One region of the Bradyrhizobium sp. Mp27 genome, then DNA from elsewhere that is predicted to be linked to it. Evidence: predicted binding sites of a transcription regulator. Region 1 holds the regulator's gene; each other region holds the start of a gene.
The links. Region 1 encodes PhoB, which activates phosphate uptake and scavenging genes when phosphate is short. Its sites were predicted from a motif close to TGTCATNNANCTGTCAT; they were not measured.
Positions count from the first base shown of each region.

Region 2: QJT78_RS10685 (DUF465 domain-containing protein) is a predicted target of PhoB. The motif match lies at 4,878-4,894, and genes of this name have one in related genera.
Region 3: QJT78_RS08400 (acetoacetate decarboxylase) is a predicted target of PhoB. The motif match lies at 5,637-5,653, and genes of this name have one in related genera.
Region 4: QJT78_RS06505 (DUF2278 family protein) is a predicted target of PhoB. The motif match lies at 1,594-1,610, and genes of this name have one in related genera.

Region 1 covers NZ_JASAUS010000003.1:46,197-54,029, reverse strand. Annotated here, with positions in the region: gene pstA (phosphate ABC transporter permease PstA) at 1-409, shown strand, start outside; gene pstB (phosphate ABC transporter ATP-binding protein PstB) at 406-1,227, shown strand; gene phoU (phosphate signaling complex protein PhoU) at 1,239-1,955, shown strand; gene phoB (phosphate regulon transcriptional regulator PhoB) at 1,970-2,677, shown strand; gene QJT78_RS03195 (GcrA family cell cycle regulator) at 2,912-3,424, opposite strand; gene QJT78_RS03190 (aspartate aminotransferase family protein) at 3,881-5,089, shown strand; gene argF (ornithine carbamoyltransferase) at 5,089-6,012, shown strand; gene QJT78_RS03180 (Hsp33 family molecular chaperone) at 6,266-7,273, shown strand; gene apaG (Co2+/Mg2+ efflux protein ApaG) at 7,511-7,833, opposite strand, start outside.
Region 2 covers NZ_JASAUS010000013.1:30,637-38,469, reverse strand. Annotated here, with positions in the region: gene QJT78_RS10700 (glycerol-3-phosphate dehydrogenase) at 1-335, opposite strand, end outside; gene QJT78_RS10695 (EAL domain-containing protein) at 472-3,159, opposite strand; gene QJT78_RS10690 (NAD(P)/FAD-dependent oxidoreductase) at 3,361-4,464, shown strand; gene QJT78_RS10685 (DUF465 domain-containing protein) at 4,610-4,792, opposite strand; gene QJT78_RS10680 (hypothetical protein) at 4,956-5,213, opposite strand; gene QJT78_RS10675 (DUF465 domain-containing protein) at 5,121-5,327, shown strand; gene QJT78_RS10670 (hypothetical protein) at 5,454-5,672, shown strand; gene QJT78_RS10665 (hypothetical protein) at 5,694-5,945, shown strand; gene QJT78_RS10660 (GGDEF domain-containing protein) at 6,008-6,721, opposite strand; gene purE (5-(carboxyamino)imidazole ribonucleotide mutase) at 6,862-7,350, shown strand; gene QJT78_RS10650 (5-(carboxyamino)imidazole ribonucleotide synthase) at 7,347-7,833, shown strand, end outside.
Region 3 covers NZ_JASAUS010000009.1:28,870-36,702, reverse strand. Annotated here, with positions in the region: gene QJT78_RS08430 (pilus assembly protein TadG-related protein) at 1-367, shown strand, start outside; gene QJT78_RS08425 (TadE/TadG family type IV pilus assembly protein) at 378-938, shown strand; gene QJT78_RS08420 (TadE/TadG family type IV pilus assembly protein) at 938-1,591, shown strand; gene QJT78_RS08415 (type 1 glutamine amidotransferase domain-containing protein) at 1,709-2,509, opposite strand; gene QJT78_RS08410 (aldehyde dehydrogenase family protein) at 2,621-3,994, opposite strand; gene QJT78_RS08405 (patatin-like phospholipase family protein) at 4,422-5,597, opposite strand; gene QJT78_RS08400 (acetoacetate decarboxylase) at 5,818-6,600, shown strand; gene QJT78_RS08395 (transporter) at 6,716-7,732, shown strand; gene QJT78_RS08390 (carbohydrate porin) at 7,754-7,833, shown strand, end outside.
Region 4 covers NZ_JASAUS010000006.1:121,158-128,990, reverse strand. Annotated here, with positions in the region: gene queC (7-cyano-7-deazaguanine synthase QueC) at 1-485, opposite strand, end outside; gene mazG (nucleoside triphosphate pyrophosphohydrolase) at 623-1,477, shown strand; gene QJT78_RS06505 (DUF2278 family protein) at 1,671-2,693, shown strand; gene hflX (GTPase HflX) at 2,872-4,254, opposite strand; gene hfq (RNA chaperone Hfq) at 4,266-4,514, opposite strand; gene QJT78_RS06490 (sigma-54 dependent transcriptional regulator) at 4,763-6,133, opposite strand; gene QJT78_RS06485 (PAS domain-containing sensor histidine kinase) at 6,151-7,833, opposite strand, start outside.

The DNA of each region.
Region 1 (7,833 bases):
GGTCATCGTCATCCCGGTGGTGCTGCGCACCACCGAGGACATGTTGCTGCTGGTGCCGAACGCGCTGCGTGAGGCGGCGTCCGCGCTCGGCCTGCCGCGCTCGCTGGTGATCAAGCGCATCGCTTATCGTGCCGCGCGTTCCGGCCTCATCACCGGCGTGCTGCTCGCGACCGCCCGCGTCGCCGGCGAGACCGCGCCGCTGCTCTTCACTGCGCTGTCGAACCAGTTCTTCAGCCTCGGCCTGAACAAGACGATGGCGAACCTGCCGGTCACCATCAACAACTTCGTCCAGAGCCCCTACGCCTATTGGAAGCAGCTCGCCTGGAGCGGCGCGCTGCTGATCACGATTACCGTGCTTGCCCTGAACATTGGCGCGCGCATCCTTGGCGCCGAGAGGACCGCAAAATGAGTGAGCTTTCCGTATCGATGAGCGCGGCCGGTGGTTTGCCGCAGGCGCCGGTGTTGCCCGAGGCCCCGGCCAAGGTGACGGTGCGCAACCTGAACTTCTATTATGGCGAGCACCACGCGCTGAAGAACATCAATCTGGCGCTCGGCACCAACCGCGTCACGGCGTTCATCGGCCCGTCGGGCTGCGGCAAGTCCACCCTGCTGCGCATCTTCAACCGGATGTACGATCTCTATCCGGGCCAGCGCGTCACCGGTCAGCTCATGCTCGACCAGACCAACATCCTCGACCCCAAGCTGGACCTCAATCTGCTGCGCGCCCGCGTCGGCATGGTGTTCCAGAAGCCGACGCCGTTCCCGATGACGATCTACGAGAACATCGCCTTCGGCATCCGTCTCTACGAGAAGATCTCGAAGTCCGAGATGGACGACCGCGTCGAGAAGGCGCTGCGCGGCGGCGCGCTGTGGAACGAGGTCAAGGACAAGCTTAACGCCTCCGGCCTGTCGCTCTCCGGCGGCCAGCAGCAGCGCCTCTGCATCGCCCGCACGGTCGCAGTGCGGCCTGAGGTGATCTTGTTCGACGAGCCCTGCTCGGCGCTCGACCCGATCTCGACCGCCAAGGTCGAGGAGCTGATCCAGGAGCTGTCCGAGAACTACACGATCGCGATCGTCACCCACAACATGCAGCAGGCGGCGCGCGTCTCCGACAAGACCGCCTTCATGTATCTCGGCGAGCTGATCGAGTTCGACGACACCAGCAAGATCTTCACGTCGCCGACCGACCGGCGCACGCAGGATTACATCACCGGCCGGTTCGGCTGAGGAGACGGAACATGGGTTCTGAACATACCGCAAAGGCCTTCGACACCGACCTCCAGGAGCTCACGCGCCTAGTCGCCGAGATGGGCGGCATCGCCGAGCGCATGATCGTCGATTCCGTCGACGCGCTGATCCGCCGCGACGTCGCGCTCGGCCAGCGCGTCGTCACCATCGACACCGAGCTCGACGCGCTCCAGAAGAAGATCGAGGAGCGCGCCGTGCTCACCATCGCGCGCCGCCAGCCGATGGCGGTGGATCTGCGCGAGATCGTCGGCGCCATGCGCGTCGCGACCGATCTCGAGCGGATCGGCGACCTCGCCAAGAACATGGGCAAGCGCGTCGCGGCGCTGGAGACGGATTTTCATCCGCTCAAGCTGTTCCGCGGCCTGGAGCACATGACCGACCTCGTGCAGCAGCAGGTCAAGTCGGTGCTGGACGCCTATGCCGCGCACGATCTGCCGGCGGCGATGGCGGTGTGGAAGGGCGACGAGGAAGTCGACGCCATCTGCACCTCGCTGTTCCGCGAGCTGCTCACCTACATGATGGAGGATCCGCGCAACATCTCGTTCTGCATCCATCTGATGTTCTGCGCCAAGAACATCGAGCGCATCGGTGACCACGCCACCAACATCGCCGAGACCGTGTTCTACATGATCGAGGGCCAGGCGATCACCGACAAGCGGCCGAAGGGCGACATGACGACCTTCGCCACGACGGTCCCGAACACTTAAGGAGCTACGACACCATGGGCGCACGCATTATGGTGGTTGAGGACGAGGAAGCTCTCACCGAGCTTCTCCGCTACAACCTCGAAGGCGACGGCTATGACGTCGAGACGGTGATGCGCGGCGACGATGCCGACACCCGCCTCAAGGAGCATATCCCCGATTTGATCGTGCTCGACTGGATGCTGCCGGGCCTCTCCGGCATCGAGCTGTGCCGGCGGCTGCGCACCCGGCCCGAGACCAAGCAGCTCCCGATCATCATGCTCACCGCGCGCGGCGAGGAGAGCGAGCGGGTGCGGGGTCTTGCGACCGGCGCCGACGACTACATCGTCAAGCCGTTCTCGGTGCCGGAGCTGCTGGCACGCGTGAAGGGCCTGCTCAGGCGCGCCAGCCCGGAGCGGCTCGCCACGGTGCTCGCCTATGGCGACATCGAGCTCGACCGCGACAAGCGCCGCGTGGCGCGCTCGGGCCGGCCGATCGATCTCGGCCCGACCGAATATCGCCTGCTGGAGTTCTTTCTCGAGCATCCCGGCCGCGTGTTCTCGCGCGAGCAGCTGCTCGACAGCGTCTGGGGCCGTGACATCTACATCGACGAGCGCACCGTCGACGTCCATATCGGCCGCCTACGCAAGCTGCTCAATCTCGGCCGCGAGCAGGACCCGATCCGCACCGTCCGCGGCGCGGGCTACGCACTGGACGATCGCTTTGCGAAGGCGGAGCAGGCGTAAGGGGTTGCTGTGGCAGACGTGATTTAGCGGGCTGCCACAGCATCCTCGATGTCGTCCCTGCGTTCGCAGGGACCCATAACCACAGGGAGTGGTTTGGCGACGACTCGGAGTGATCATCCCGCGCAATAACTACGCGCCGGGATTATGGGTCCCTGCGTTCGCAGGGACGACACCGAGTGAGTTGAGCCGTCATCGCGTGACGGCGCCGTCTTCGTAGTCAGCTAATCCGATACCTCAGCGCGGACCAGGCTTCGCCGGCGCGCGCCGGCGATCCGCCGCGGGCTGATACGCCACGCGCGAGTGCTGGGCGCAGTAGGGCAGGCCGGAGAGCGCCTTGCCGCCGCAGAAGAAGAAATCCGGGCTCGAGGGATCGCCGACCGGCCAGTGGCAGGTGGCCTCGTTCAGCTCCAGCAGCGACAGCCGCTGGCTCATAGGCACGACGTTGTCGTAGGTGACCGGTTCGGCCTCGACCTCGACTTCGAAGGCTTGCGCCAGCGCGGTGTTGCCGCGTGCGATCGGGCGGGTCACCCGCATCATGTGCTGGGCGGGGCGCGCCTTGCGCGGCCGCGGCGCTGCCGATGAAGGGCTCTTGGCGCGGCCCGACAGGCCGAGCCGGTGCACTTTGCCGATCACGGCATTGCGGGTCACATTGCCGAGTTCAGCGGCGATCTGGCTGGCCGAAAGTCCGGCCTCCCAGAGCTTTTTCAGCTGCTCGACGCGATCATCCGACCAGGTCAAAACGGTCATTGCACCCTTTCCTTCGCCGGCGCCTGCCATCCTGGCGGCCGCACGGCGAATGCCTAAGCTTCGAAAAACCCGTGCCGCCAGAATCCCTTAAGGCTCGCCGGGCGCACCAGATGCGCCCGAACGCTTACGCCGGTACATGAGGACTTAGAGGATCAGAACTGCTGCACGAGATGTCGTATCTGACAAGCCAAACGCTACAATATGGCGTGACTCACGCGCAAGAGTCCGCCGACTCGCTTCCACATGTTCCGTGGCGGAAACACGCAAAATCGCCACCGCAAGACTACGGATTCTGCGTTTCGTGAGGCTTTCCGGGCGGCATTGACACCGGTTTCACCAAGCATAAGATAGTGATACGTGCCGCCCTTAAAAGGCGGCACGTTTCGTTTTCCGGGCCGGTCAATGGTGCGTTGCGCAATGCACGCTCACACCGTCCGCAACATTCAAGTGATCGTCATGACTAACAGCGCAGCGCCGCATTTGCTCCCCGTTTTCGCCAGGGCCGACCTCGGTTTCGAGCGCGGCGAAGGCTGCTGGCTGATTGCGACAAATGGCGATCGCTATCTCGATTTCACCTCGGGCGTGGCGGTGAATGCGCTCGGCCATGCTCATCCTGCGTTGGTCAAGGCGTTGCAGGAGCAGGCCACCAAGCTCTGGCACATGTCGAACCTGTTCCAGAGCCCGGACGGCGAGAAGCTTGCCGCGCGTCTGTGCAACGAAAGCTTCGCGGACTTCGTGTTCTTCTGCAATTCCGGCGCCGAAGCGCTGGAAGGTGTGATCAAGCTGGTCCGCCATCATCACTTCTCCAAGGGTCATCCGGAACGTTATCGCATCATCACCTTCGAAGGCGCCTTCCACGGCCGCACGCTGGCAACGCTCGCCGCGACCGGTTCGGCAAAATATCTCGAAGGGTTTGGCCCGCCGATGGACGGCTTCGACCAGGTCCCGCATGGCGATATCGAAGCCATCAAGAAGGCGATCGGTCCGCAGACCGCCGGCATCCTGATCGAGCCGATCCAGGGCGAGGGCGGCGTGCGTTCGGCAACGCCCGCCTTCCTGCGGGCGTTGCGCCAGCTCTGCGACGAGAAGGGCCTGCTGCTCGCGTTCGACGAGGTGCAGACCGGCATGGGCCGCACCGGCGATCTGTTCGCGCATCGCCGCACCGGCGTCACGCCTGACGTGATGTCGCTGGCCAAAGCGCTCGGTGGCGGCTTCCCGATCGGCGCGGTGCTGGCGACCGCGGACGCGGCTGCCGGCATGGGGCCCGGCTCGCACGGCTCGACCTTCGGCGGCAATCCGCTCGCGATCTCGGCTGCCAACGCCGTGCTCGACGTCATGCTCAAGCCCGGCTTCTTCGACCACGTGCAGAAGATGTCGCTGCTGCTCAAGCAGAAGCTTGCCTCCGTGATCGATCGTTATCCCGACATCGTCAGCGAAGTGCGCGGCGAAGGCCTTCTGATCGGCATCAAGGCCGTGGTGCCGTCAGGTGATCTCGGCGCGGCATTGCGCAACGAAAAATTGCTCACGGTCGGCGCCGGCGACAATGTCGTGCGCTTCCTGCCGCCCTTGATCGTCACCGAAGCCGAGATCGAGGACAGCGTCGGACGGCTCGAGCGTGCCTGCGCCGCGATCTCGTCCAGTCAGACCAAGCGGGCGGCAAGCTGATGAGCAAGTCCCCGAAGCACTTTCTGGATATCAACGAGCTCCCGTTGTCGGAGCTCAAGAGCATGCTCGCGGCCTCCTCCGCCATGAAGGCGAAGCAGAAAGCGCACCAGCCGGTGAAGCCGCTGGAAGGCAAGACGCTGGCGATGATCTTCGAGCGTCCCTCCACCCGCACCCGCGTCTCGTTCGATGTCGCCATGCGCCAGCTCGGTGGCGAGCCCATCATGCTGACCGGCGCCGAGATGCAGCTCGGCCGCGGCGAGACCATCGCCGACACGGCGCGCGTGCTGTCGCGCTATGTCGACGCCATCATGATCCGCATCCTCAATCACGAGGCCCTGCTGGAGCTGGCGGAATATGCGACGGTGCCTGTCATCAACGGCCTGACACGGCGCTCGCACCCTTGCCAGGTGATGGCCGACCTCATGACCTACGAAGAGCATCGCGGCCCGATCGAGGGCAGGACGGTGGCCTGGACCGGCGACGACAACAACGTGCTGGCGTCCTGGGCGCATGCCGCCGAGCGTTTCAAGTTCAAGCTCAATGTCGCGACGCCGCCGGAGCTTGCGCCGAAAAAGGTGATGCGGGACTTCATCAAGTCCACCGGCGCGCCGATCGTGCTCGGCACCGATCCCGAGGCCGCCGTGAAGGGCGCCGACTGCGTCGTCACCGACACCTGGGTGTCGATGGGCGACAAGGAAGGCGAGCACCGTCACAACGTGCTCAAGCCCTATCAGGTCAATTCGAAGCTGATGTCGCTGGCCAAGCCCGATGCGCTGTTCATGCATTGCCTGCCCGCCCATCGCGGCGAGGAAGTCACCGACGAGGTGATCGACGGCCCGCAATCGGTCGTGTTCGACGAGGCCGAAAACCGCCTGCATGCGCAGAAGGGCATTCTGGCCTGGTGCTTTGACGCGGTGAAGTAATCTCACTTGTAGCCCGGATGGAGCGCAGCGAAATCCGGGCTTGTGTCCGCAGTTGGAGTGGTCCCGGATTGCGCTACGCTCCATCCGGGCTAGGCGGGCTATCGCGTAATCCTGTGGCTATGGCTGCCGTATCAGCGCTTTGCGCGCCGGGACGACATCGAATTTGCAGGATCCTGTGCGATCATAAGTGCATCCGGAACACACCACCCTTGCGCCCCTTCCATTTCCGCCCTCCGACCCCAGATAAAGCGCCATGGTTTCCCAATCCCCTGACATGAATACCGGGCCCGAAGGCCCGGTTCGCGCACCATCAGCGGTTCCCATCGATGACGCCGTGCTGCCTTACGAGGTCGACGCACTCGACGTGCGCGGCCGCCTGGTGCGGCTCGGTCCCGCGCTCGACGAGATCCTGACCAAGCATGATTATCCCGCTGCCGTGGGCAAGCTGCTCGGTGAGGCCATCGTGCTGACGACGCTGCTCGGCTCGGCGCTGAAGTTCGAGGGCCGCTTCATCCTCCAGGCCCAGACCGACGGTCCGGTGTCGTTCCTGGTCGTCGACTACATGGCGCCGGATCGCCTGCGCGCCTATGCGCGCTACGATGCCGAGCGCCTCGGCGAGACCAAAGATTCCGGCGCGCTCCTCGGTAACGGTCATCTCGCCATGACCATCGACCAGGGTCCCGACATGAGCCGCTACCAGGGTCTGGTCGCGCTCGACGGTGGCAGCCTGGAAGATGCCGCCCACGAATATTTCCTGCGCTCCGAGCAGATCCCGACGCGCGTGCGCCTCGCGGTCGGCGAGGAGTGGCGCTCGAACGACGGCGGCAAGCATCGCTGGCGCGCCGGCGGCATGCTGATGCAGTTCCTGCCGAAGGCGCCCGAGCGCGCGCGTCAGGCCGATTTGCATCCCGGCGATGCGCCCGAAGGCGCGGAGGTGCATGCTGTCGCCGAAGACGACGCCTGGGTCGAGGCGCGTTCGCTGGTCGAGACCGTCGAGGACGTCGAGCTGATCGACCCCGAGCTCTCCGGCGAGCGGCTGCTGTTCCGCTTGTTCCACGAGCGCGGCGTGCGCGTGTTCAATCCGCTGGTCCTGAAGGCGCAATGCTCCTGCTCGCGCGACGCGGTTGGTGCGATGCTGAAGAGCTTCTCGCCCGACGACCGCGCCGCCATGGTCAAGGACGACAAGGTCGTCGTGACCTGCGAATTCTGCTCGTCGGTGTACCAGTTCACGCCGCACGAGGCGGGCGTGGAAGACGCGTAGGCATCGCATCCTCCGTCGTTGCAAGCCACACACTTGGTGTCATCGCCCGGCTTGACCGGGCGATCCAGTACTCCGAGACGGCTGTGATTGAGCCGAGAGGCTGCGGCGTACTGGATGCCCCGCCTGCCGCCTACGCTAAAGCTTCGGCGCCTCTAGACCTCAGCCCCGGCGAAGCCTTGGCGTAGCCGGGTCGCGGGGCATGACAGCTGCAAGTGTTGCGACGATCTCGGCGCGCCCCTAATTCAACACCCGCTTGTTGTCCGGGCTGTCCAGCGAGAACGTCGGCACGTCGATCTCGAAGCGTTCGCCGCTTTCGCTGACCATCTGGTAGCGGCCGGTCATGAAGCCCGAGGCGGTCGCGAGCGGCACGCCGGAGGTGTATTCGAAGCGCTCGCCGGGAGCCAGGGTCGGCTGCTCGCCGACGACGCCCTCGCCCCTGACCTCCTGCTGGCGGCCGGTGGCGTCGGTGATGATCCAGTGCCGCGTCTTCAGCTGCACGGTTTCGTCGCCGGAATTGGTGATGACGATGGTGTAGGACCAGAAATAGCGGGAGCGGTCAG
Region 2 (7,833 bases), on a different contig from region 1:
GTGAGGCCGTCATAGAGGTACAAGCCGGCGCGCAGCAGCCACGGTGGACGCTCCTCGGAATGGGCCGGGATCACGAAACGCATCGGCCGGACCAGATGCGGCGCGATGGCAAGCCAGGTCCGGCGCTCGGCCAAAGCCCGGCGCACCCGCCAAAAACCGCGACGTTCCAGCACCGACAGATCGCCATGGATCAGCCGCGGCGTCGCGGATGACGCCGCGCCACCGAGATCGCCCTGTTCCAGCAGAATGACCCGCAGGCCACGGCCGGCCGCATCGCGGGCGAGGCTGACCCCGTTCAGGCCGCCGCCGATGATCGCAAGGTCGTAATCCGCCATGAAGCCGTCGAATGGGAGCTAGCGCCCGCCATCACTAGAGCCATTTCCATTCCGATGAAATCGGAACGGGGCTTTGGATTCTTGTTTTGACGTGTTTTCTTTGCGCGAGCCGGTATCCACTTGGCTCGAAAACGCTCTAGCCAGTCTTGAGCGCAAGCTCCAAGGTCTCGGCGCGGCCGACGAGGCCGGCATATTTGCCGATCGGCAGCGGCTTGCCGAGCAGGTAGCCTTGCACGCCGTCGCAGCCCTCCTTGGCAAGAAAGACGAGCTGATCGAGGGTCTCGACGCCCTCGGCGATGATCGACATTTCGAGGCCGTGGCCGAGATCGATCACGGCGCGGACGATAGCCGCCGATTGCGGGTTGCGGCCGAGATTCATGATGAAGGCGCGATCGATCTTGATCTTGTCGAACGGGAACGCCTGGAGATAGCTCAGCGAAGAGTAACCGCTGCCGAAATCGTCCATGGAGATGCGCACGCCGAGCGCCTTCAGCCGGCGCAGCAGTGCAAGGCCGCGATCAAAATCCTCGATCAGCACGCCCTCGGTGATTTCCAGCTCGAGCCGGCCGGGTGCGAGGCCTGTCTCGATCAGGATTGAATGGACCAGCCCGACCACGTCGCCGTGCATGAACTGCGCCGGCGACAGGTTGACCGCCACCTGGAGCGGCTTCGGCCAGGACGCCGCCTCGCGGCAGGCCTCGCGCAGGATCCACTCGCCCATCTCGACGATCAGGCCGCTCTCCTCCGCGATCGGGATGAACTCGGCCGGCGAGACCTGACCGCGCACCGGATGCTGCCAGCGCGCCAGCGCTTCGAAGCCGATAATCTCGCTCTCGGCGACGCTGTGGCGCGCGATGCCCTGCGGCTGGAACGCGAGCGACAATTCGCCGTTCTTGATCGCTTTCGACAGGTCCTGGTGCAGCACGCGGCGGTCGCGGATCTGCTGGTCCATCTCCGGCTGGTAAAGGCCGATCGTGCCGCGCGACTTCTGCTTGGCGCGGAACAGCGCCGCGCCGGCATTGGCCAGCAGCGATGCGCCGTCGGCACCATTATGCGGGAAGATCGACATGCCGGTGGTGACGCCGGCGCGGACCGCCCGGCCGTCGATCTGGAATTCCTGGGCAACGGCCTCGCCGAGCTGCTGCGCCAGCGCAAGGCCCGCCTCCGGCTGCTTGCCGTCGATGATCAGGCCGAACTCGTCGCCGGACAGGCGCGCCACCACGCCGCCGCGCGCGGAATCCTGAAGCCGCTGGGCCACCTCGATCAACAGCTTGTCGCCGAGCGCATGACCGAAGACGTCGTTGACCTCCTTGAGGCCGTCGAGGTCGAGGCAGAGCACGGCGAACTCCTCGCTGGTGCCTTCGCAGGCCTCGATCATCTGGGTCAGCGCCTGAAGGAAGGCGGCGCGGTTCGGCAGATCGGTGAGGCCGTCGTGATAGGCCATGTGCGCCATGCGCGACTCGGTCTGCCGGCGATCGGTGACGTCTTCGTGGGTCTTGATCAGATATTGCGGCTCGCCGGCATCGCTGAGCACGGTCGCCCGCCGGGTCAGGAACAGCCGCAGGCCGTCCTTGGTGGAGATCGGGTGCTCCTCGGTGATCATCCCGCGCTTCTTGATCGCGGCCTCGTCGCGCGCGATGATCAGCTTGGCTTCCTTGGGATTGAAGATGTCGGAGGCGGTCAGGCCCGTGGCCTCTTCGCGCCGGCGGTTGAGGATCGTCTCCGCGCTGCGATTGGCGAGCAAATAGCGGCCGTCCTTGACCTGCTCCACGATCAGCGCCACCGGAATGTTGTCGACCACGAGCTCCAGGAACTTCTTCGTGCTCTCCAGCTCTTGCGACAGCGAGCGGCGGTCGGTGATATCCTCGAACACGAGCATCAGGAATTCGGGCTTGTTGCTCTCGTCGCGGACCACGATCCGGATCGAGGCAACCATGCGCCGTTCACCGGCGCGGTCGACCTCGAATTCATTGCGGAACTGGCCGTCCGGCGAATTCAGGGCCGCCTTGTCGGCCGCCTCGATGCTGGCCGCCGAGATGGGCGCGAAGAGCTCACGCGCATTCTTGCCGACGGCGTGGTCGCGCGAGAACCCCCAGAACCGTTCATAGGCGCTGTTGGCGAAGATGTAGCGACCGTCCTCGATGTTCTTCGCGGCGACGCAGGCCGGCACGTGGTCCAACACGGTTTCCAGGAATTGCTTGGTGGAGGCGAGCTGCCGTGACAGCTTGCGCTGATCGCTGACGTCCAGATGCGTCGCGACCGAGCCGCCGTTCGGCAACACGAAATATTTCACCAGGATGGCGCGGCCATCAGGCAGTTCGGTGATCAGGCCGTTGGGGCTCGCCGCCTTCTCGTAGAACTCATCGTCGGAGACACCGCCGAGGACGTCGCGCTTGCGCCTGAGTTCGAGGATGTCGTAGCCGGTCATCCCGGTCCACAGATCCGAGCGCGCCAAGCCGTAGATCTCGAGATAGCGGTCGTTGCAGAACATGATGCGTCGTTGCGCATCCGTCATCACCACGCCCTGGTTGAGATTGTTCATGGCGGAGGAGACGAAGGCGTTGCGCCGCAGCTGCAAGCGCTTGGTGCGGCGCAGCGAGGAATGGATCCACAGCGCGATGGCGGCCAGGAACGCACAGACGACGATGCCGCCAATCAGCGCTTCCCAGATCAAATTGGGATCGAGCTTGCCGAGATAGCTCGGCGGCGCGAAACTGTCCGAAAGCGCGAAGGCGCGCGCGGGCGCGACCGCGCTGCCCAGGCACACGACGGCCTGCACAGCAATCGGAAGCGTGCTGCCCACGTGCCAGTTCTTCTCAGCCATCAGCCACCCGCGATTTCAACGTCGGATTGTCTGGCTTCACGGGTTTGGATCGGGTAAACGCCTGTACGCGCAACAGAAAATGTGACGCCAAATACGGCAATTGCCCTGACATGATAAATGCTTCCTTAATGGAAAACGGCCCGGTGCCGTGGTTCTCAGGCCTGATGCCACCGATGCTTTCAACGGACACACTGCACAACCATGGATAAGGTCGACTGCGTCGTCATCGGAGCCGGCGTGGTCGGGCTCGCGGTGGCTCGAAAGCTTGCCCAGGCCGGGCGCGAGGTGATCGTGCTCGAGGAAGCCGAGGCCATCGGCACCATCACCTCCTCGCGCAACAGCGAGGTGATCCATGCCGGGATCTATTACCGCGCCGGCAGCTGGATGGCGCGCATGTGCGTCGGCGGCAAGCATGCGCTGTACCGCTACTGCGGCGAGCGCGGCATCCCGCACAAGAACTGCGGCAAGCTGATCGTCGCGACCAGCGCCAAGGAGACCGAGAAGCTGCAATCGATCAAGGCGCATGCCGAGGCCAATGGCGTGCTCGACATGCAGCTGCTCACGGGCGAAGCCGCGCGCGCGCTGGAGCCGGCGCTCGCCTGCGATGCCGCGCTGCTCTCGCCATCGACCGGCATCATCGACAGCCACGCCTACATGCTCTCGCTGCGCGGCGAGGCCGAGGCGGCCGGCGCCGCCTTTGCGTTTCACACCCCGCTGGTCCGCGCCAAGGCAGCCGGCGATGTGATCGAGATCGAGGCTGGCGGCGAAGCGCCGATGACGCTGCAATGCGGCCTGCTCGTCAACGCCGCCGGGCTCTCGGCGACAACGGTCGCACGCCACATCGACGGCATGCCGATCGACCGGATTCCACCGGCCTATCTCGCCAAGGGAAACTATTTCAGCTGCAACGCCAGGGCACCGTTCTCGCACCTGATCTATCCGGTGCCCGAGCCTGGTGGGCTCGGCGTACATCTGACGCTGGACATGGCCGGGCAGGCACGCTTCGGCCCCGACGTCGAGTGGATCGAGACGATCAATTACGAGGTCGATCCATCACGCGCCGAGCGCTTCTATCCGGCGATCCGGAAATACTGGCCGACGCTGCCCGACGGCGCGCTGATGCCGAGCTATTCAGGCATTCGCCCGAAGATCGTGCCGCCGGCGGTGGCCACGCAGGATTTTCTGATGCAGGGCCCGCGCGATCACGGCGTCGAAGGCCTGATCAACCTGTTCGGCATCGAATCGCCGGGACTGACGTCGTCGCTCGCGATCGCGGATCACGTCGCCGAGCTCGCAAACATCTAGAGCGTTTTCGCACGAAGTGGATACCGGCTAGCATAAAGAACGCCGCGCAAATAGCTTTGCACGGCGCGCACCTTCCGGCAGGGATGAGCAATAGCTCTCACCCCTGCGTGAAGGGTAGATTCAATTCTACGCTGTTACGGGGTTACTAGTGGAGCGTGTCGCCGGTGTGCTTCAAACGCTCGATCTGGTCCTTGACCATCAACTTACGTCGCTTCAACTCAACAATTTGCAGGTCGTCTGTTGAAAGGTGCACGAGAGCTTCGTGCAATTCGTTTTCGAGCGTTTTGTGCTTCCGTTCCAATTCAACCAGATGTGCCTGAATTGTCATTCGAAACCTCCTCGGTAGGGGGAAACCTTGGATTCGATCCGGACGAGCAAGTGTACATCACCGATTCATTCTGTCGATAAGTATCCGTCGTCGCAGCGTCATTTTTGAAAATTCATATGTAACGAATCGTGAGTAAGGAACCGCGCTGGAAAAATCCATGATATCAACGTGCTTGCGCAATGCCGTAACGAATCGTCGAAATATCTTGCGAGAGTTCGGTGAGCGACGGCCCGAGATCGCTTGCGATCACGGCGCGCAAGGACGATAATTTCCACAGGGCATCCACAGCCTTGAATCTCACGCCCATCGGGTTTCGGCCACCGCGAACATGACCAATGAAGACGAGCGTGAGCTCGAAGCCGAGCTCACCCGGTTGCAGCAAGAACACCGAGATCTCGATGCCGCGATCGATGCGCTGCATCAATCGCCAGCCCCCGACCTGTTGCGGTTACAACGGTTGAAGAAGCGCAAGCTGTTGTTGCGCGACCGTATCGCGTTCATCGAAGACCAGATCACGCCGGACATCATCGCCTGATCCGCGAGGCCCTTTTTGTGGCAGCTCGCCGCATCCGAATCCGCTTGACTCGAAAAGAACAAAATAGGAACATTTGGGTATCCCACCGCCCCAGGAAACGCCCAGGAACCCCCGAGGACAACGCAGATGTCGGCAACCGCCCTTCTCGACAACAGCCATTATGAACAGGCCTGCGACCAGGCGATCGCGATGTGCGACGGCAATCTGCGCAGCACCATCAAGGCGCTGATCATGGCCAACGAATATCTGGAAGCAGAGCTGGAAGAATTACAGGCGGCGATTTCAGCCGGCTGCATTCCCGAGACCGCACGCGGCAAAGTGCGGAGCAACAGCAGCGCCGCCTGAGTTCAACATCGGAGCAACGCCATGTCGGATGTGACCTACTACGTTGCAATGCCCTTCCTGATCGATGCCGACGGATCGCCTGTCGCGGGCGCCGCGGAGGAATGCCAGAGCTCGGCGGCCGCGTTGCGGCGCGCCGAGATCATGGCGCACGGTGCCGGCCATATCGGCGCGGTTGCGTTCAGCCGCAGCGGCGATCCCATGACCGGCGAATTCGGCGACGCCACGCTGCTGCGCAAATTCGGCAACGTGCCGGAAGATCTGGCCACGCTGTAAGGGTTGTGGCTCGAGCATGATCTCCGCGTAGCGCGGTCCGCGTTTGTCGCGAAGATCGTGCCCTAGTTGCCGACCAGCCTGATCAGCGGCTCGTGCCGCCGGTGCGCCTTGCGCACATACATGGCGGCATCAGCCTCCTCCAGCGCGCGACCTGCATCGGACTGCGCCCCCAGCAGCGCGACACCTGCGGAGGCGCCCGCGGTCACGCGCTGACCGCGAAAGGCAAACGACAATTCGTCGATCGCCTGCTCGAAGGTCGCAGCCTTCGCCTTGGCGTCGGTCTCGCTGAGATTCCAGAGCAGCAGCGCAAACTCGTCGCCACCAAGCCGGCCGACCACGTCCGAGGCGCGGACCTGCCGCGTCAGGGTGGCCGCAATCGCCTTGAGCACCTCGTCTCCGGCGGCATGGCCGAAGGAATCGTTGATCGGCTTCAGGCGATCGACGTCGAGGACGATCAGCGCGCCGCTGGCGCGGTAGCGCTTCATGTAGGCGATGGCGCGCGCGAGCTCGCGCTCGAAGCCGCGCCGGTTCGGAATCTCGAGCAGGAAATCGGTGTCGGCCGCGGCTTCCAGTTCCGCGATCCGCCGCTCCGCCTCCTTGAGCTTGCTCCGCAAGCCGCGGATGGTCGCCCTGGTGTCGTCGGCGGCCGACGCTCCGCGCCGCGCCGGCTTGGCCGAGCGCTTCGCCAGCCGCCTGGGAGCGGCTTTGGAGCGGCTGGCGCTGGTCTTTCGGCCCTTTTTGGCCTTCGCAGCGCTTGCCCTTTTTGGTTTCTTCATGGGCATCCTGCTCAATGAAGGCTTGCGGGGATTCACCAAGACAGGATAGTGCATTCCCTTCTCCTTGCCACCGCCTTGCGAGCCACCGGCCGGAACCGTTAATCTGGCCTATCTTTCTGTTTTCCAGCACAATTGACGTCATGACCGCGCCGATCGCCATCATCATGGGAAGCCAGTCGGACTGGGAGACGATGCGGCATGCCGCCGACACGCTCGCAGCGCTCGGCGTTGCCGCCGAGACCCGCATCGTTTCGGCACACCGCACCCCCGACCGGCTGTTTGCATTCGCCAAGGGCGCCAAGGCGGCAGGCTATAAGGTCATCATCGCCGGCGCGGGTGGCGCTGCGCATCTGCCCGGCATGGCGGCGGCGCTGACGGAACTGCCCGTGTTCGGCGTTCCCGTCGAATCCAGGACGCTCAAGGGCATCGATTCGCTCTATTCGATCGTGCAGATGCCCGCGGGCATCCCGGTCGGCACCCTCGCCATCGGCAAGGCCGGCGCGATCAACGCGGCGCTGCTTGCAGCTTCAGTGCTCGCATTGTCCGACCCGGCCCTGGCCGACCGTCTCGCCGCCTGGCGCAAGGCACAGACCGAGGCGGTTGCGGAGCGCCCGGAGGACAAGGCGTGACTGACGCAAAGCAGGTGAAGCTGAAGCCCGGCGACACCATCGGAATCCTCGGCGGCGGACAATTGGGGCGGATGCTCGCTATGGCTGCGGCGCGGCTCGGCCTGCGCTGCCAGGTATTCTCGCCCGATCCGGACTCGCCCGCCTTCGACGTCGTGCTGAACGCGACCTGCGCCGAATATGCCGACGTCGAAGCGCTCGAGCTGTTCGCCAACGACGTCGACGTCATCACCTACGAATTCGAGAACGTGCCGTCTGCCGCCGCGATGGTGCTGGACGCGCGCCGCCCGGTGCTGCCCAACCGCAAGATCCTCGAGACCACCCAGGACCGGCTCGCCGAGAAGGATTTCGTGACGCGGCTCGGCATCGGCACCGCAGCCTATGCCGACGTCACCTCGGTCTCCTCGCTGCGCGAGGCGATCGCCCGGATCGGCCTTCCGGCGGTGCTGAAGACCCGCCGCTTCGGCTATGACGGCAAGGGCCAGG
Region 3 (7,833 bases), on a different contig from region 1:
AGACAAGATCTCCGCGACTTGCCCCAACGCGACCTTCGCCTCCAACAGTCGATGCCAGCAGCCGCTCGACACCGCGATGTGCACGACCATCAAGAACCGGGGCATCAAGATCGCGGTTCTCTACACGGAGTATCTGCAACTTATCGCCAATGCCGCTACCGGTATCCAGAAAACGGATCAATGGTACATGAGCTGGATCGACAAGTATAACCAGCCTACTTCCTCAACCGGCCAGATCGCGCAAAACCTCCAGGCGTGTGCTTCGCCTGGTTTCTATTCCCACGTTCAAACTGGCGGCGATATTTCCGCGGCGCTGACGGACCTCTTCATCAAGGTCGCGTCAAGCACTGCCAGCCTCGTGCAGTAGAGAAAGCGCCATGACTGGTCCAAAGGCTACAACGAGAAAGAGGCGCGGCGGTCGCTGCGCAACTTTCGCCCGGGACAGCAGAGGAGCCACGGCCGTCGAATTCGCACTCGTCGCCGCGCCGTTCCTCGCCCTCATCATCGCGCTCGTCCAGACGTTTCTGGTTTTCTTTGCCCAGCAGATGCTTGAATCCGTGGTGCGCCAGTCGGCGCGCCTCGTCTTGACCGGGCAGGTTCAGTCGGCGCAGATGAACCAGGCGGTTTTCAAGCAGAAGGTCTGCGATCAGATCGTGATCTTGTTCAATTGCAGCGGCCTGATGATCGACATGCAGGTCGCAACGTCCTGGTCTTCCGCGAACACGGCGACGCCCACGCTGACCTTCGACGGCTCGGGCAAAGTGACCAATACCTGGCAGTACGATCCGGGCGATTCCGGCGATATCGTCGTTCTCCGCGTCATGTATGTCTGGCCGGTCGTGCTTGGGCCGCTCGGCTTCAATCTCTCGAACCTTAGCAATGGCAACCGGCTGCTCATGTCGTCCGCCGCGTTCCAGAACGAGCCAGGAGCTTCCTGATGATCACCGCCCTGTCGTCTCGCGCTCGGCAGATGTTGACCGATGTACGCGCCGTTGCAGCGACGGAGTTCGCCATCGTGACGCCGTTCATGCTGGTGCTCTATGTCGGCGGCGTCGAGCTCGGCAACGGGCTCGCCATGAACGTCAAGGTCAGCGCGACCGCGCACAGCGTTGCCGACATGGTCTCGCAGAACACGGCCGTCACGTCGACCCAGATGGACGGCATTCTCGCGGCAGCGAGCGCCATCATGGCTCCCTATCCCATCAAGAACGGCAGCACCTCGCTGATGACGATCACGGTCTCCGAGGTCTCGACCGACAGCAACGGCAACGCGACGGTGCAATGGAGCAAGTCGACCAGTACGTCGGGGGCGAGGGCCGCCGGTCAGCAGATGACCTTGTCGTCCTTTACCGCGCCGGGCGGTACCAGCAATGCCAACATCTCGCTCATCCTGAGCGAGGTGTCCTACGACTACGCGCCCAACCTCGGCTTCACGATCGCCGGCACGGTGAAGCTGTCCGACAGCTATTACCTGTTCCCCCGCTGCTCGACGAACAGCCCGGCCACATTGAGCCCTCCGTACTACGACGTGAAATATCCGGCGACGAAGACCTGCACCTGCGTGCAGCACTTGCAGCAGAAGTCCTGTTAGTTTCACGGAACGCGGCCGAATGAAGCCGGATGCCGCTGAGGCAGGCTTCTGTCCCGATTTCCTCCCGGCCCCTGTGCGCAGTTGCGCACGAGGCCGGGATGACATTGGGGTGAACGCTTACGCCGCCACAGTGGCGCGGTCGAGCGCTGCGATCAGCTTTGCCGCGATGGGATGGTCGGACCGCGGATTCTGGCCGGTGATCAGCTCGCGGTCCTCGACGACGTAAGGCTCGAAGTCGACGGCGCTTCTGCTGACCTCGGCACCCGCAGCTCCCAGCGCGTCCGGCATGGTGAAGTAGATCTTGCCGTGCAGGAACTGCTCCTCGATCGGTATCTCTTCCGAGGCGGTGAACACCGTCATCTTGTATCCCGCATATTGCCAGCCCTTGCCCAGCTCCGCGACCTTGGCCTTGTCGCCGGCGATCAGGGCGGCGCGATAGGCCTTGGCGTCGGGCAGGGCGGCCAGCGTCGCGATCGGTCCGTGGCAGAGCAGGGCCGTCGGCTTCTTGCGTTCATGGAAGTAGCTCAGGATATTGCCGAGCTCGGCATCCTGCATGAGGTCGACGACCGGACCCTGTCCGCCGGGAACGAAAATGGCGGCATATTGATCCAGTCCTCCGTCCACGATCGCGTGCAACGTATGGACGTTGGTCATCGCCGGGTCCTTGTCGAAGAAGTCGCGTCCCCGCCGGTAGGCTTCCTCGTCGCCGCCGAAATGGGCCGCATGATCGGAGGCCGGATCGATGTATGGTTGCTTGCCGTTCGGCGTCGCCAGCACCACCTCGTAGCCGGCATCGATCACGGCCATTGCCGGCACGACGGTTTCATTGAGGTATTGGCCGGTCGGTCCGGTGCCGCCGCCCTGGATTTCGATACGGGTGGCATTGGAGCCGACAACGAGAACTTTTCCCTTGGACATGGTGTCTCCTGATTGTTGATTCATGACTGGCCGGCGGCACCCTCGATCGCGGCAAGGGCTGTCCGGGCCACTTCTTCGTCCTGCTCCACCGAGCCTGCGCTTGTTCGGCGATTACCTGAACACGATCATCTTCTCCGCCGTCATCTCGTGCATCGTGTAGGGAATGCCGCCGACGCCATGGCCGGACACGCGGCGGCCCGCGAACGGCATCCAGTCGGTGCGGAAGGCAGTGGGGTCGTTGATCATCACCGCCGCCGCGTCGAGGCGCTCCGCCGCATCGAGCGCGACCGCGAGATCGCGCGTGAAGATGGCGGACTGGAATGAGACCGGAAGCGAGTTGGCTTCCGCGATCGCGTCGTCGATGCGATCGAACGGATAGACGCAGGTCACCGGCCCGAACACCTCCAGCGTGGAAACCTTGGCATCGCGCGGCGGCGAGATCAGGATCGATGGCTTGAGCGTGGTCTCGCTCAACCGGCCGCCCCCGATCTGTCGTGTCCCGGCCGAAACCGCCTCATTGATCCAGCCTTCGACACGCGCAACCTCCTGCGGCGTAATCAGCGGTCCCACCTCTGTCTCGGGGAGCGTCGGGTCTCCCACCTTCAGGGCCTCGACCCTGGCCGCGAAGCGGTCGACGAACTGCTTCTGAAGCGCGGAATGCACATAGATGCGCTGGACCGACACGCAGACTTGCCCCGCGTGGTAATAGCCGCCCTTGGCGATCGGCTCGATGATCTTTTCGAGGTCGGCGCTGCGGTCGACGATGAGGGGCGCGACACCGCCGTGCTCGAGGGCGCAGCGTGCACCGGGGGTGATGACCGATCGCAGATGCCAGCCGACGCGCGCCGAGCCGATGAAGCTCAGGAAGGCGACGCGCGGGTCGGTCGCGAATTTTTCAGGCAGGCTATGATCCTCCGGGAGGAACGTCTGCACCCAGCCTTCGGGCATGCCGGCTTCGTGGACGAGCTTCACGAGCTCGACGCAGCACAGGGGCGTTGTGCCAGCCGGCTTGACGATGACAGGGCAACCCGTCGCGATCGCCGGTGCGACCTGGTGAACGATCAGGTTGAGGGGATGATTGAAGGCCGAGATCGCCGCGACAATGCCGATGGGTTCCTTGATGGTCCACGCCCGGCGGCCATCGCTTGCGGGCGTCAGGCCCATCGGGACCTCGACCCCGCCACGGGTCCGCAAAAAATCCGCTGCCGAGCGGATGCCGTCGATCGCCCGATCCGTCTCGATCAGCGCATCCGTGAGCGGCTTGCCGCCTTCGCGCGCGATCAGGATACCAAAATCCTGCCGCTTCGCCGAGACCAGATCGGCGAGCCTGTTGAGAATGGCGATCCGCTGATGCGGCTTCAGCCAGGCCTTTCGGTCCGCGAACAGCTTTCGCGCGGTCTCGAACTTTGCCTCCAGCGCGGCGGCGTCGTCACTGGCGAGCTCGGTGATCTCTTTTCGGTCGAAGGCCTGTACAATCTTGATCATCATTTTCTCCACGCCGTGTTGTGCTCTTCGCCTGGCGTCCACTATGGCATGGGGCGCGGTGTGGCCAATGTCGCGGATTGGCGCTGAGCGGATCCGTCGTGCGATTTGGCAATCGAAGTTCGCTCCCGCGCAAAAGCTGCACCGAGGCTGCGCACTGCGCGCACGCTAATTTCGCCGAGGACAGATGGTCAAGCCGAAGAGATCGACCGGTATCTTGTTTGTGATGACATCGAGACCGCGAGGCCGATACTTTGCGTCACGTCATCGAAGGTCAAAATGGATGGGAGGCTACGATAGTATCATGCTCCTGTTTTGCCCGACGGGTCAAGTTTCCTTCGGTAAAACGTAAGTCATTGATCCGCCATGCCCCGGCTACCGTGCATGGGGTTGTTTTCGCAGTTTTGTTTGGAGCAGCGCGCGCGGCGCTTTACGCGCTCTCCGTCTCCCGGTGCACGTCGTGCACCACGAGGCCCATGCCTTCGTCCGGCATCTTGATCCAGTCGCGGCGCTTCAGCGTGCGCTTGGTGTCCTCGTAGCCGCTTGTCCAGTGCTCGCGCATCGAGGTCCCCGAGAACTCATGGTCCTTGGCGTCGCCCTCATAGGCCTTCTGCTGGTAGATCAGGTGCAGGATCGCGATCTCCGGCATGCGTCGCAGGCTCGACTTGAGCTGGCGATCCTCGTCGGAGAGTTGCTCGTCCGGGATTTTCGCCAGCGCCTTGTAGAGCAGGACCTTGAGGTTGTGCGTGCGGCGGTAGACGTCGGTGTTGTGGCGCGTGCGCGAGGAATACATGATGTCCTTGTGGCGGGCCATCACGTCCTGGATCGAGCGCGGCAGCACGCCCCGCGCGCTGAACAGATCGACCTGGAACACCAGCGAATTGAGCGCATCCTCCTGGTCGAGCAGATGCTGGAGCGGCGTGTTGGAGACGATGCCGCCGTCCCAGAAATGATCGGTGCCGATCCGCACCATCGGCAGCGCCGGGGGCAGGGCGCCGGAGGCCATGATGTGCTCCGGCTCGATCTCGTCATGGGAATTGTCGAAATAGATGAAATTGCCCGAGAGCACGTTGACCGCGCCGACCGCGAAGCGGACCTTCTTCTCGTTGATGAGGTCGAAGTCGACGAGCTCCAGCAGGCTCTCCTTCAGCGGCATCGTGTCGTAATAGCTGGTGGCGGTGCGCGCGCCGACCGGGCTGAACCAGGGATTGACCTGGTGCGGGGTGAAGAAGCCGGGCTGGCCCATCGCCGACGTCATCCACGCACTGGTGAGATTGCGCCACTGGCGGAAGATGTCGCCGTCGGGCGTGTAATGCCAGATCTTGCGATTGGTGATGCGCTCCCAGAAGATGCGCAGCGCTTCCAGCCGCTTCTCCGGCTTGTTGCCGGCGATGATGGCGGAATTGATTGCACCGATCGAGACGCCGCAGACCCAGTCGGGCTCGATGCCGGCCTCGTGCAGCGCCTGGTAGACGCCGGCCTGGTAGGCGCCGAGCGCGCCGCCTCCTTGCAGCACCAGCGCGACGCGGTCGCAGCGTTCGGGGCGCCAGCCCCGTGCGGGAGGCTGATGCGACTGATGAGCCGGTTGCGACGTGCGGGCGTCCATGGTTGCCTCCTAGCGTGGACCAAACGATTGCGTCCGGCAGTGACGGTGTGATGACAATTTCAGCGCCGATGCGTCGTCTGCATGCAGGCCGACCGCAGCGGGAATGGCGGGAGGTCGTGCGCCTGACGGAAATCCTTCACATCGCAGTCAATGACGGCGGCTAGCAATTTGCGGTCCAGGCCTGACGCCGCCGGGCGGGCATCACACACAGGAGATCAGGATGCGCAGGGAAGACGTGCTGAGACTTCCGTCCATGCCGGCGGCGGGGCCGAGCTATCCGGCCGGGCCCTATCGCTTCGTCAACCGCGAATTCCTCGTCATCACCTACGAGACCGATCCGGAGCTGATCCGCGCCGGCCTGCCTGAGCCGCTGGAGCCGATCGACCAGCCGATCGTGCATTACGAATGGATCAAGATGCCGGACTCCTCAGGCTTCGGCAGCTACACCGAATCCGGCCTCGTCATTCCCGCGCGCCTCAACGGCGAGGAGGTCAATTTCGTCTCGCAGATGTATCTGGATGATGATCCGCCGATCGCGGCGGGCCGCGAGATCTGGGGCTTTCCCAAGAAATACGCCCATCCCAAGCTCGAGATCGTCAAGGATACGCTGACGGGCACGCTGGAATATGCCGGCCAGCTCGTCGCAATGGGTACGATGGGCTACAAGCACGAGAGCATGGCCGGCAACGGCGATCGCACCCGTGCGACGCTGTCGAAGACACAGATCAATCTCAAGATGATCCCCGGCGTCGACGGCCGTCTCGAAGTCTGTCAGCTCGTCGCGATCAACCTCATCGACATCGTGCCGAAGGGCTCCTGGATGGGGCCCGGCCGGCTGCATCTGGTGCCGCACGTCAACGCGCCGGTCGCGGATTTCCCGGTTCGCCGCTGCCTGGGTGCGCACCACTACATCGCCGATCTCACGCTGCCGTTCGGCCGCGTCGTCCACGACTACGTCAAGGAGGCCGAGGCGGTGGCCGCGACGGGGCTGGCCGCGGAGTAGGGCGGCATCATCATCAAACTGCAACAAAGCCGTAATTGAGTACCCGTGAGAGGTCCGGAAGATGCCGTCAGCCATCTTCCGGAAGCGGGGCATTTGTTGACGGTTGGGGTTGGCCATGGCTGAGCCGGCGAAGCTTGTCAGCGCGATATCGGATTCCGTGCCCGCCATTCCCGGCCTGGTCTGGGCGTTCCGGCTGCACGGCGACGGCAGTGCCGAGGCGCTGCCGATCGACCAGCCGATCGAGTTCAGCCATGACGGCCGGCTCTGGCTGCATTTCAACCTGACCGATGCGCGCGCGCGGCCCTGGATCGCAGCTTCACAGCTGCCGCCGCTCGCGCGCGACCTCCTGCTGTCCAACGACACTTTCCAGCAGCTTCACGTCATCGACCACTGCGTCTACGGCGTCTTCTCCGATCTCGTGCGCGACATCGACAGCGCGACGGAAGAGACCGCGTTCCTGCGTTTCGCGATGACCGAGCATCTTCTCGTCAGCGGCCGGCATCAGGCGCTGTGCTCGGCCGATGCGACGCGCCGCGTGCTCGAAGGCGGCTACCGCGTCGACAACGTCGCCCATCTCCTGGAAAAGATCGTCGACGAGGTCGCCGACACGCTGGACCGGATGGCGGACAAGCTCGGCCAGGAGATCGACGACATCGAGGAACGGATTTTGGCCGACGACGCCAAGCCGGAGATGCGCCGCAATCTCGGCCGGCTGCGCCGGACCTGCGTCAGGTTGCATCGCCAGCTCACCGGCCTGCGCGTGCTGTTCCACCGCCTCGATCAGAAGAACACCGATCATCTCACGCCGGCCTTGCGCATTCACGCCGGCAAGCTGGCGCAGCGGCTGGACGGGCTCGATCACGACATCGTCGAGCTCCGCGAACGCAGCCGCCTGCTCGAGGAGGAGCTGCGATTCAAGAACGAGGAGGAGAGCAACCACCACCTCCACACGCTCTCCATCGTGACCTCGCTGCTGCTGCCGCCGACCTTGATCACGGGCATCTTCGGCATGAACACCAAGGGCCTGCCGCTCACCGACGTCGAGAGCGGATTTCTCTGGGCGGCGCTCCTGATGGCCTCGTCGGTCGGCGCGGCCTATCTGTTCATGCGACGCACGGGTATCTTCAGGTAGCGTACGCAGCCGGTATCAGCCGTGATCGGGACGTCCTACAGATTTCCGCTGCGAAATGCGGCCGCGATAGTGCTGGCCTCAACGGTGGCGAGCACCGGCGC
Region 4 (7,833 bases), on a different contig from region 1:
GCCATGCCGAGCGAGAGCGCGGCCTGCATGGCGCGGATGGTGTCGTCGCGGCAATCGGGATAGCCGGAATAATCGGTCTCGCACATGCCGCCGACGATGTGGGTGATGCCGCGCCGGTAGGCGAGCGCCGCGGCAAACGTCAGGAACACCAGATTGCGGCCGGGCACGAACGTGTTCGGCAGACCGTCGGCGCCCATCGCGATCGCGACGTCGCGCGTCAGCGCCGTCTCGGACACGGCCGCCAGCGTCGGGATCGACAGCGTGTGGCTCTCGCCGAGCCTTGCGGCCCAGTCTGCGCGCAGGCCCTTGATGCCGTCGAACAGCCGGTCGCGGCAGGCAAGCTCGATGGCATGGCGCTGGCCATACTCGAACCCCAGCGTCTCCACGCGCGCAAAGCGGCTGAGCGCCCAGGCGAGGCAGGTCGTGGAATCCTGGCCGCCGGAAAACAGCACCAAGGCGGTTTGTGATGAAAATGCGTCACTCATGGCCCGCGCTTTAGCACTGCGGGCGCTGCTCGCCAATCTGCCGCCAATCGGTGGAAATCGGCCTGTTCCGCCGCGCCGCGCTGGGAACGGCGGGCCGCTTTTGGCATAAGGCTTTGGAGCCAGGAGACTGCCCCGCAATGACCCCTTCCCGTGACATTTCCCGCCTGATCGAGATCATGGCGGCGCTGCGTACGCCGGTGACCGGCTGCCCCTGGGACCTCGAGCAGGATTTTGCGACGATCGCGCCCTACACGATCGAGGAGGCCTATGAGGTGGTCGAGGCCATCAGCCGCGGCGATCTCGACGATCTCAGAGAGGAGCTCGGCGACCTCCTGCTCCAGGTCGTGTTTCACGCCCAGATGGCTTCGGAGCAGAATGCCTTTGCCTTCGGCGACGTCGTGGAAGCCATCACCCGCAAGATGATCCGGCGCCATCCTCATGTCTTCGCCGACAAGGACGGCAATCTCGCCGCCTCCCACGTCAAGGAGGTCTGGGACCGCATCAAGGCCGAGGAGAAAGCCGAACGTGCGGCGCGCCGGCCGCCGGAGGAAACGCCGACGCACAAGTCGTTACTCTCGGGTGTCAAGGCCGGCCAGCCCGCGTTGACGCGTGCGATGGAGCTCCAGCGCAAGGCCTCGACCGTCGGCTTCGACTGGAACGACCCGCGCGCGGTGCTGGCGAAAATCCGCGAAGAAGCCGACGAGATCGAGGCGGCGCTCGACCGCAACGACAGCGAGGGGCTGGCGGAAGAGACCGGCGATCTGATGTTTGCGCTGGTCAACCTCGCCCGCCATGTCGATGCCGATCCGGAAAGTGCACTCCGCGCGACCAACGCGAAATTCGAGCGGCGCTTCGCCTTCATCGAGCGCGCGCTCGAGGCGCAGGGCCGGACGCTCGAGCAGGCGTCGCTGGCGGAGATGGACGCGCTGTGGAATGCGGCGAAGAGTGAGGCGAAACCGGTATCAGAGACTCGCTCGCAGGCCCGCCGCTAGCGTCGTGGCCCGCTCCATCGGCGTACCCGCAAGGATCGAAGCGGTCGCGAAGGAGACATAGGTCAGCATCTTTTCCCGAATGCAGCGAGGCGGTCATGGCGGATTGCAGTCAAGCCATGAAACCGTCACGACAAGCAGTCTAAAGTTGAGCGACGGAGCCCGCGCAGCCGAAATCCGACCTCAGGTGAGTGCGATGCCATTAAAGCACTATTCGGTCCTCAAGGGACGCCCGATCGCAATGCGTTTCGGCACCGGCCAGTCGCCGCACTATCAAGTCCATGTCGTGGCCGACAACGCGGATTTCCGCATCGCCGTCAATGTGCAGTCAGGCGACGGAAGCGAAGTCGAGTTCCTGGTGCGATCGCACTTTGTCCATCCGATCACCGATCATCTCGCGGCGCTACCGGAGGGCCTGCACCCGCAGCCGCCGAAGCCGGCCAGCATCGCGCTGGACTTCATTCGCGGCAATCTGATGCAGCCCCAGGAGATGATCCCGCTGCAGCTGTCGGTGCCCGGACCCGACAATGACCTCAACGAGAAGCTCGACCAGTTCGTCCAGCGCGCGCTCTCCAACGAAAGCGCGATGGTGTACGCATTCGGTGAGACATGGGGGCCGGAGACCAAGGCGGACAATTATTTCGGCTTCCGGCCGGGGCGCGGCATTCACGACATCCATATGAATCAGGGAAATCCGATCGGAAGGTTCTCGGGCGACAACGGGCCATGGCAAGACGGCGGGCTGGTGTTCGAATTCCCGGATCAGAAGCTATGGACGGCGGTCTTCCTCAAATTCCAGACGCAGGCCTGGCACACCGACGACAAGACCGGTGCCCCCATCGATCTCGGCGCGCCGACACAGCCGCCAGATCCGACCGCTCCTCCGACCGGGCAAATGCCTGACGGACTCGTGCGCATCATCGCAGCACTCGTCAACGCCGTGAAGACGCCCGAGCGGGAAGTCGTCACGCTGCTCAATACGGCCGATCGCGACATCGATCTCACCGGCTGGATGCTGGCCGACAAGCAGAAGAACAAGATGGTCCTGTCAGGGAAGATCGAGGCCGGGGGCACGCTCGCCGTCGTCGTGCAGAAGCCGATGGAATTGTCGAACCAGGGCGGCATCATTTCGCTGCTGGACGAGCGCGGGATCAAGATCCACGGCGTCGCCTATACCAAGGCGCAAGCGAAGAATCCGGGCCTGACCATTCCGTTCTGATGAGCCGCAAGGCGTCAGAGGCACGCAGGGAAGTCCGCGCTAACTCGCTGTCGTCGGCTTACGCGGAAAGTGCGTAGCCCGGATGGAGCGCAGCGCAATCCGGGGCGCATCGTGTCGCGATTTCCCGGATTTCGCTTCGCTCCATCCGGGCTACGAGGTCGCGCTATAATTGTCCGCCTTACGCCGACAGACGCGGCACGGCATCGAACCGGTTCACCACGATATCGCGCTTGGTCTCGTCGACCCGCACCGTCATGTCGAAGCGGCCGTCGTGCAGCTCTTTGGCCAGCACCTCCGCATTTCGATGCAGCCAGCTGATGCCGGCACCATCGGCGGCGTCGATGGAGAGATCGAGCGTGGTGCGTTTTGCGGCGAGCCGTTCCTCGATCGCCGCAAGCAGAGCGTCGATCCCCTCGCCTGACACGGCTGACACCAGCATCGCCGGATGATCCTCCGGCCGGCGCGCGGCGATGTTCAAAAGCTCTTCGCGCTGTTCGGCATCGTAACGGTCGATCTTGTTCCAGACCTCGATGATGCGGCCGGAATCGTCGGGGTTGATGCCGAGCTGGCGCAGCACGGCGTCGACGTCGCTCTGCTGGGCCTCGGCATCCTCGTGCGAGATGTCGCGCACGTGCAGGATGACGTCGGCTTCCAGCACCTCCTCCAGCGTTGCGCGGAAGGCGGCGACGAGCTGGGTCGGCAGGTTGGAAATGAAGCCGACGGTGTCGGACAGCATCGCCTTGCCGCCATGTGGCAAAGTGAGCGCGCGCAGGGTCGGATCGAGTGTGGCGAACAGCATGTCGGCGGCCTGAACGTCGGCGCGGGTCAGGCGGTTGAATAGCGTCGACTTGCCGGCATTGGTGTAGCCGACCAGCGCGACGACGCGATACGGCACGCGCTGGCGTCCGGCGCGATGCAGCCGCCGCGTCGCCTGCACCTTCTTCAGCTCGCCCTCGAGTTTCGAGATGCGCTCCTGGATCAGGCGGCGGTCGGCCTCGATCTGCGTCTCGCCGGGACCGCCCATGAAGCCGAAGCCGCCGCGCTGACGTTCGAGATGGGTCCAGGAGCGGACGAGGCGCGAGCGCTGGTAGTTGAGATGCGCAAGCTCGACCTGGAGCGAGCCTTCCTTGGTCTTTGCGCGGCGGCCGAAGATCTCCAGGATGAGGCCGGTGCGGTCGAGCACCTTGGCGTGCAACTCCTTCTCGAGATTGCGCTGCTGGATCGGCGCCAGCGCGCAATCCATCACCACGAGCTCGACGTCGAGGCTCTTGGCCAGCGCGGCGATCTCCTCGACCTTGCCCTTGCCGATATAGGTCGCGGGGCGGATCTGGCTGATCGGCGCGATGATGGCGTCGGCAATGACGAGGTCGATCGCCCGCGCGAGGCCGGCGGCCTCATCGAGCCGGGCTTCCGCGTCACGCTGAACATGGTTTTCCGATTGCGTGTCGGCACCGCCCGCGCGCGCACGCAAGTAGGGGCCGATGACAAGCACCCGCCCCGTCTGCTTCGCCCCTGCCGACCGCGGACGGTCAGCCTCCCCGTCGAAATTCCGGGGTTCCAATCAGATCACTCTCAAGCCGGCTGATCCTCGCCGCCTTCGAACAACTGGATCGGAGCGCCCGGCATGATGGTCGAGATCGCATGCTTGTAGACAAGCTGCGAGTGACCGTCGCGCCGAAGCAGCAAACAGAAATTGTCGAACCAGGTCACGATGCCCTGGAGCTTCACTCCGTTGACCAGAAAGATCGTCAGTGGCGTCTTGGTTTTGCGAACGTGATTGAGGAAGGTGTCCTGTAGGTTTTGTGCGCGGTCTGCCGCCATTGTTTTTTTCTCGCTTTGAGTTTCTTTTTATTGCGCCGGTTGCGGCCCTCTTTGTGACATTCGGGGCCTCTTCCGGTTGCTATTCCTCATGAGATCCCCCTCGGAGGAACAGCGGTTCGATTAGAGGACAGGACGGGTTATTAGGCAAGCCGCTTCACGCGGCAGGCCACGCCCAATTGCCCCGAAAAACTACGGAAATCGATGATTTTCCTCGCTAATCCCTGAACTGCGGCCGCGACGTCGCGGTCTCAGCCAACGCCGAGCGCCTTCAGCTTCCGGTGCAACGCCGAACGTTCCATGCCAACAAACTCAGCCGTGCGAGAAATATTTCCTGAAAAACGGCTGATCTGTGCAATCAAATAGTCGCGCTCGAACACTTCGCGCGCTTCGCGCAGCGGCAGCCCCATGATGTGCTCGCCATTGTTGCTGGTCGGCATCGCCGGCACCATCGAGCCGACGTCCTGCGGCAGCATGTCGGCGGTGATGATCACCTCCGGTCCGCCTGCGGCCAGAATCATGACTCTCTCAACGTTGTTGCGGAGCTGGCGCACGTTGCCGGGCCAGACATGCGATTGCAGCACCGCCATCGCGTCCTGCCCGATCTGCCGCTTGGGCAAGCCGCTGCCGGCCGAGATCTGCTCCATGAAATAGTCGATCAATTCCGGAATGTCCTCGCGCCGCTCCGAGAGCGCGGGCACGCGGATCGGCACTACCGAGAGCCGATGATAGAGGTCTTCGCGGAAATGGCCGGCCGCGATCTCCTCTTCGAGATTTCGCGCGGTGGAGGAGATGATGCGGACGTCGACCTGCACCTTGGCGGTGCCGCCGACGCGCTGGAACGACTGCTCGACCAGCACGCGCAAGATCTTGTTCTGGGTTTCGCGCGGCATGTCCGCGATCTCGTCGATGAACAGCGTGCCGCCATGGGCCTCCTCGAGCGCGCCGGGCTTGCGCGGCTGCTCGCCATTGGACTGTTCGACGCCGAACATCTCGTGCTCCATGCGCTCCGGCGTGATCGCGGCGGCATTGATCACGACGAACGGACCATCGGCGCGACCCGAGGCCGTATGCAGCGTGCGCGCGGTCAGCTCCTTGCCGGCGCCGGCCGGGCCGACGATCAGGATGCGGCTGTTGGCCTTGGCTGCGCGGTCGATGGTCTGGCGCAGCTGGTTCATGCTCGGCGAGCGGCCAACGAGCGAGCTTGCGCTCGGCGCGAGCTGTTTCAGCTCCTTGACCTCGCGCTTGAGCCGCGAGTTCTCCAGCGCTCTGTTCGCGACCAGGATCAGCCGGTCGGCCTTGAACGGCTTCTCGATGAAGTCGTAGGCGCCGCGCTTGATCGCGGCGACCGCGGTCTCGATGTTGCCGTGGCCGGAGATCATCACGACCGGCAGATCGGCATTGTCCTTCTTGACCTGCTCCAGCAGCTGCAAGCCGTCGAGCTTGGAGCCCTGGAGCCAGATGTCGAGAAACACCAGATGCGGCCTGCGATTGGCGATCTCGGCAAGCGCCGTATCGCTGTCGCGGGCGGTCCGGGTCACGAAGCCCTCGTCTTCGAGAATGCCCGCGACGAGATCGCGAATATCGGCCTCATCATCGACAATCAGAATTTCACTTGCCATGGTTCGCGCCTGTCTTGTCAGATGCCTGTTGAGGCTTCGATCTTCGTTGAATCATTGGTCATTTCAGCCGGCTCTTTGGTTTCGGCGGCCGGCTGTTTTGTTTCGGGGGGCTTGGCGATGTCCGTGACCGCGTTTGCGGCCGGCGATGCCTGCACGGTCCCCTCGCTCTTCGCGGGGGCACCGGAGATCGCAAAGCGCATCCGCATCCACGCGCCGCGCTGGCCCTCGCGGAAGTCGGAAGCGTCCTTCAGCTCGATACGCCCGCCATGGTCTTCGAGCACGCGGCCGACGATCGCCAAGCCAAGGCCGGTGCCCTTGGCCCGCGTCGTCACATAAGGCTCGAGGAGGCGCGAGCGCGCGACCTTGGGCAGGCCGATGCCGTTGTCGATGACGTCGATCAGCACGTCCTCGCCCTCGCGCGAGACCACGACGTCGATGCGGCCCTTGCCGTAATCCTTGCCGAGCTCCTCCGGCGGCACCTGCTCGATCGCCTCGGTGGCGTTCTTGACGATGTTGGTGACCGCCTGCGAGATCAGCCGCCGGTCGAACTGGGCGCGCAGCGGATCTTCCTTGAATTCGGCCTCGATATCGATCTCGGGATGGGCGACCTTCATCAGGAACACCGCCTGCCGCACGGTGTCGGCGACGTCCTCGCCCTCCATCACCGGCTTCGGCATCCGTGCGAAACGCGAGAACTCGTCGACCATGCGGCGGATATCATCGACCTGGCGCACGATGGTGTCGGTGCACTGCTCGAAGATCTGCTTGTCCTTGGTCTCGGTGATGTCCTTGCCGAACTTGCGGCGGATGCGCTCGGCCGAGAGCTGGATCGGCGTCAGCGGATTCTTGATCTCATGCGCGATGCGGCGCGCGACGTCGCCCCAGGCCGAGGTGCGCTGCGCCGAGACCAGCTCGGTGATGTCGTCGAGCGTGATGATGTAGCTGTCGTGCGGCTGGCTGGCCTTCTCGGCGCTGACGCGGACCGACAGGTTGCGCTCGGTGCCGTCGCGCGTGATCGTGATCTGGCCCTGTACCAGGCGCTGGGTCCCTTCCCGCGCCGTCTTCATCATCTCTTCGAGCTCGGGCAGCACGTCGGAGAGCGGATGGCCGAGCGTCTCGGCTTCGGAGTGCCCAATCAGCTTCTCGGCGGAGCGGTTGAGGATGCCGACGCTGCCCGAATTGTCGACGCCGATGATGCCGGCGCTCGCCGAGGACAGCACGGCCTCGATGAAGCGGCGGCGGCTGTCGATGAGATCGCTGGCGTTGACGAGCTCGTCGCGCTGGCTGCGCAATTCCTGCGTCATCTTGTTGAAGGTCTCACCCAGCTGGGCAAGGTCGCCTTCCGACTGATGCACGGGCACCTTCACATGGAGGTCGCCGGTCGAGACCGTGTGGGCCGCGTTCATCAGCCGCCGGATCGGGGCCACCAGCGAGTTGGCGAAGTTGAGGCCGATCAGCACCGAGGCCATCAGGATGGTGAGCGCGATCACCGCGAACATCAGCGCGAGGGCGACCTGGATGCCGAGCCGGCGCGACTCGATCTGGGCGTATTCGGCGACGCTGACCTCGGTCTGCTTGAGCTGGTTGACCACGTTCGGATCGAGCGGCCGCGCGACATAAAGGAAGGTGTCGCTGAAGGCGCGCAGGCGGATCACGGCGGCGACGAAGCTCGCATCCGGCAGCACCGCGATCTCGGGCTC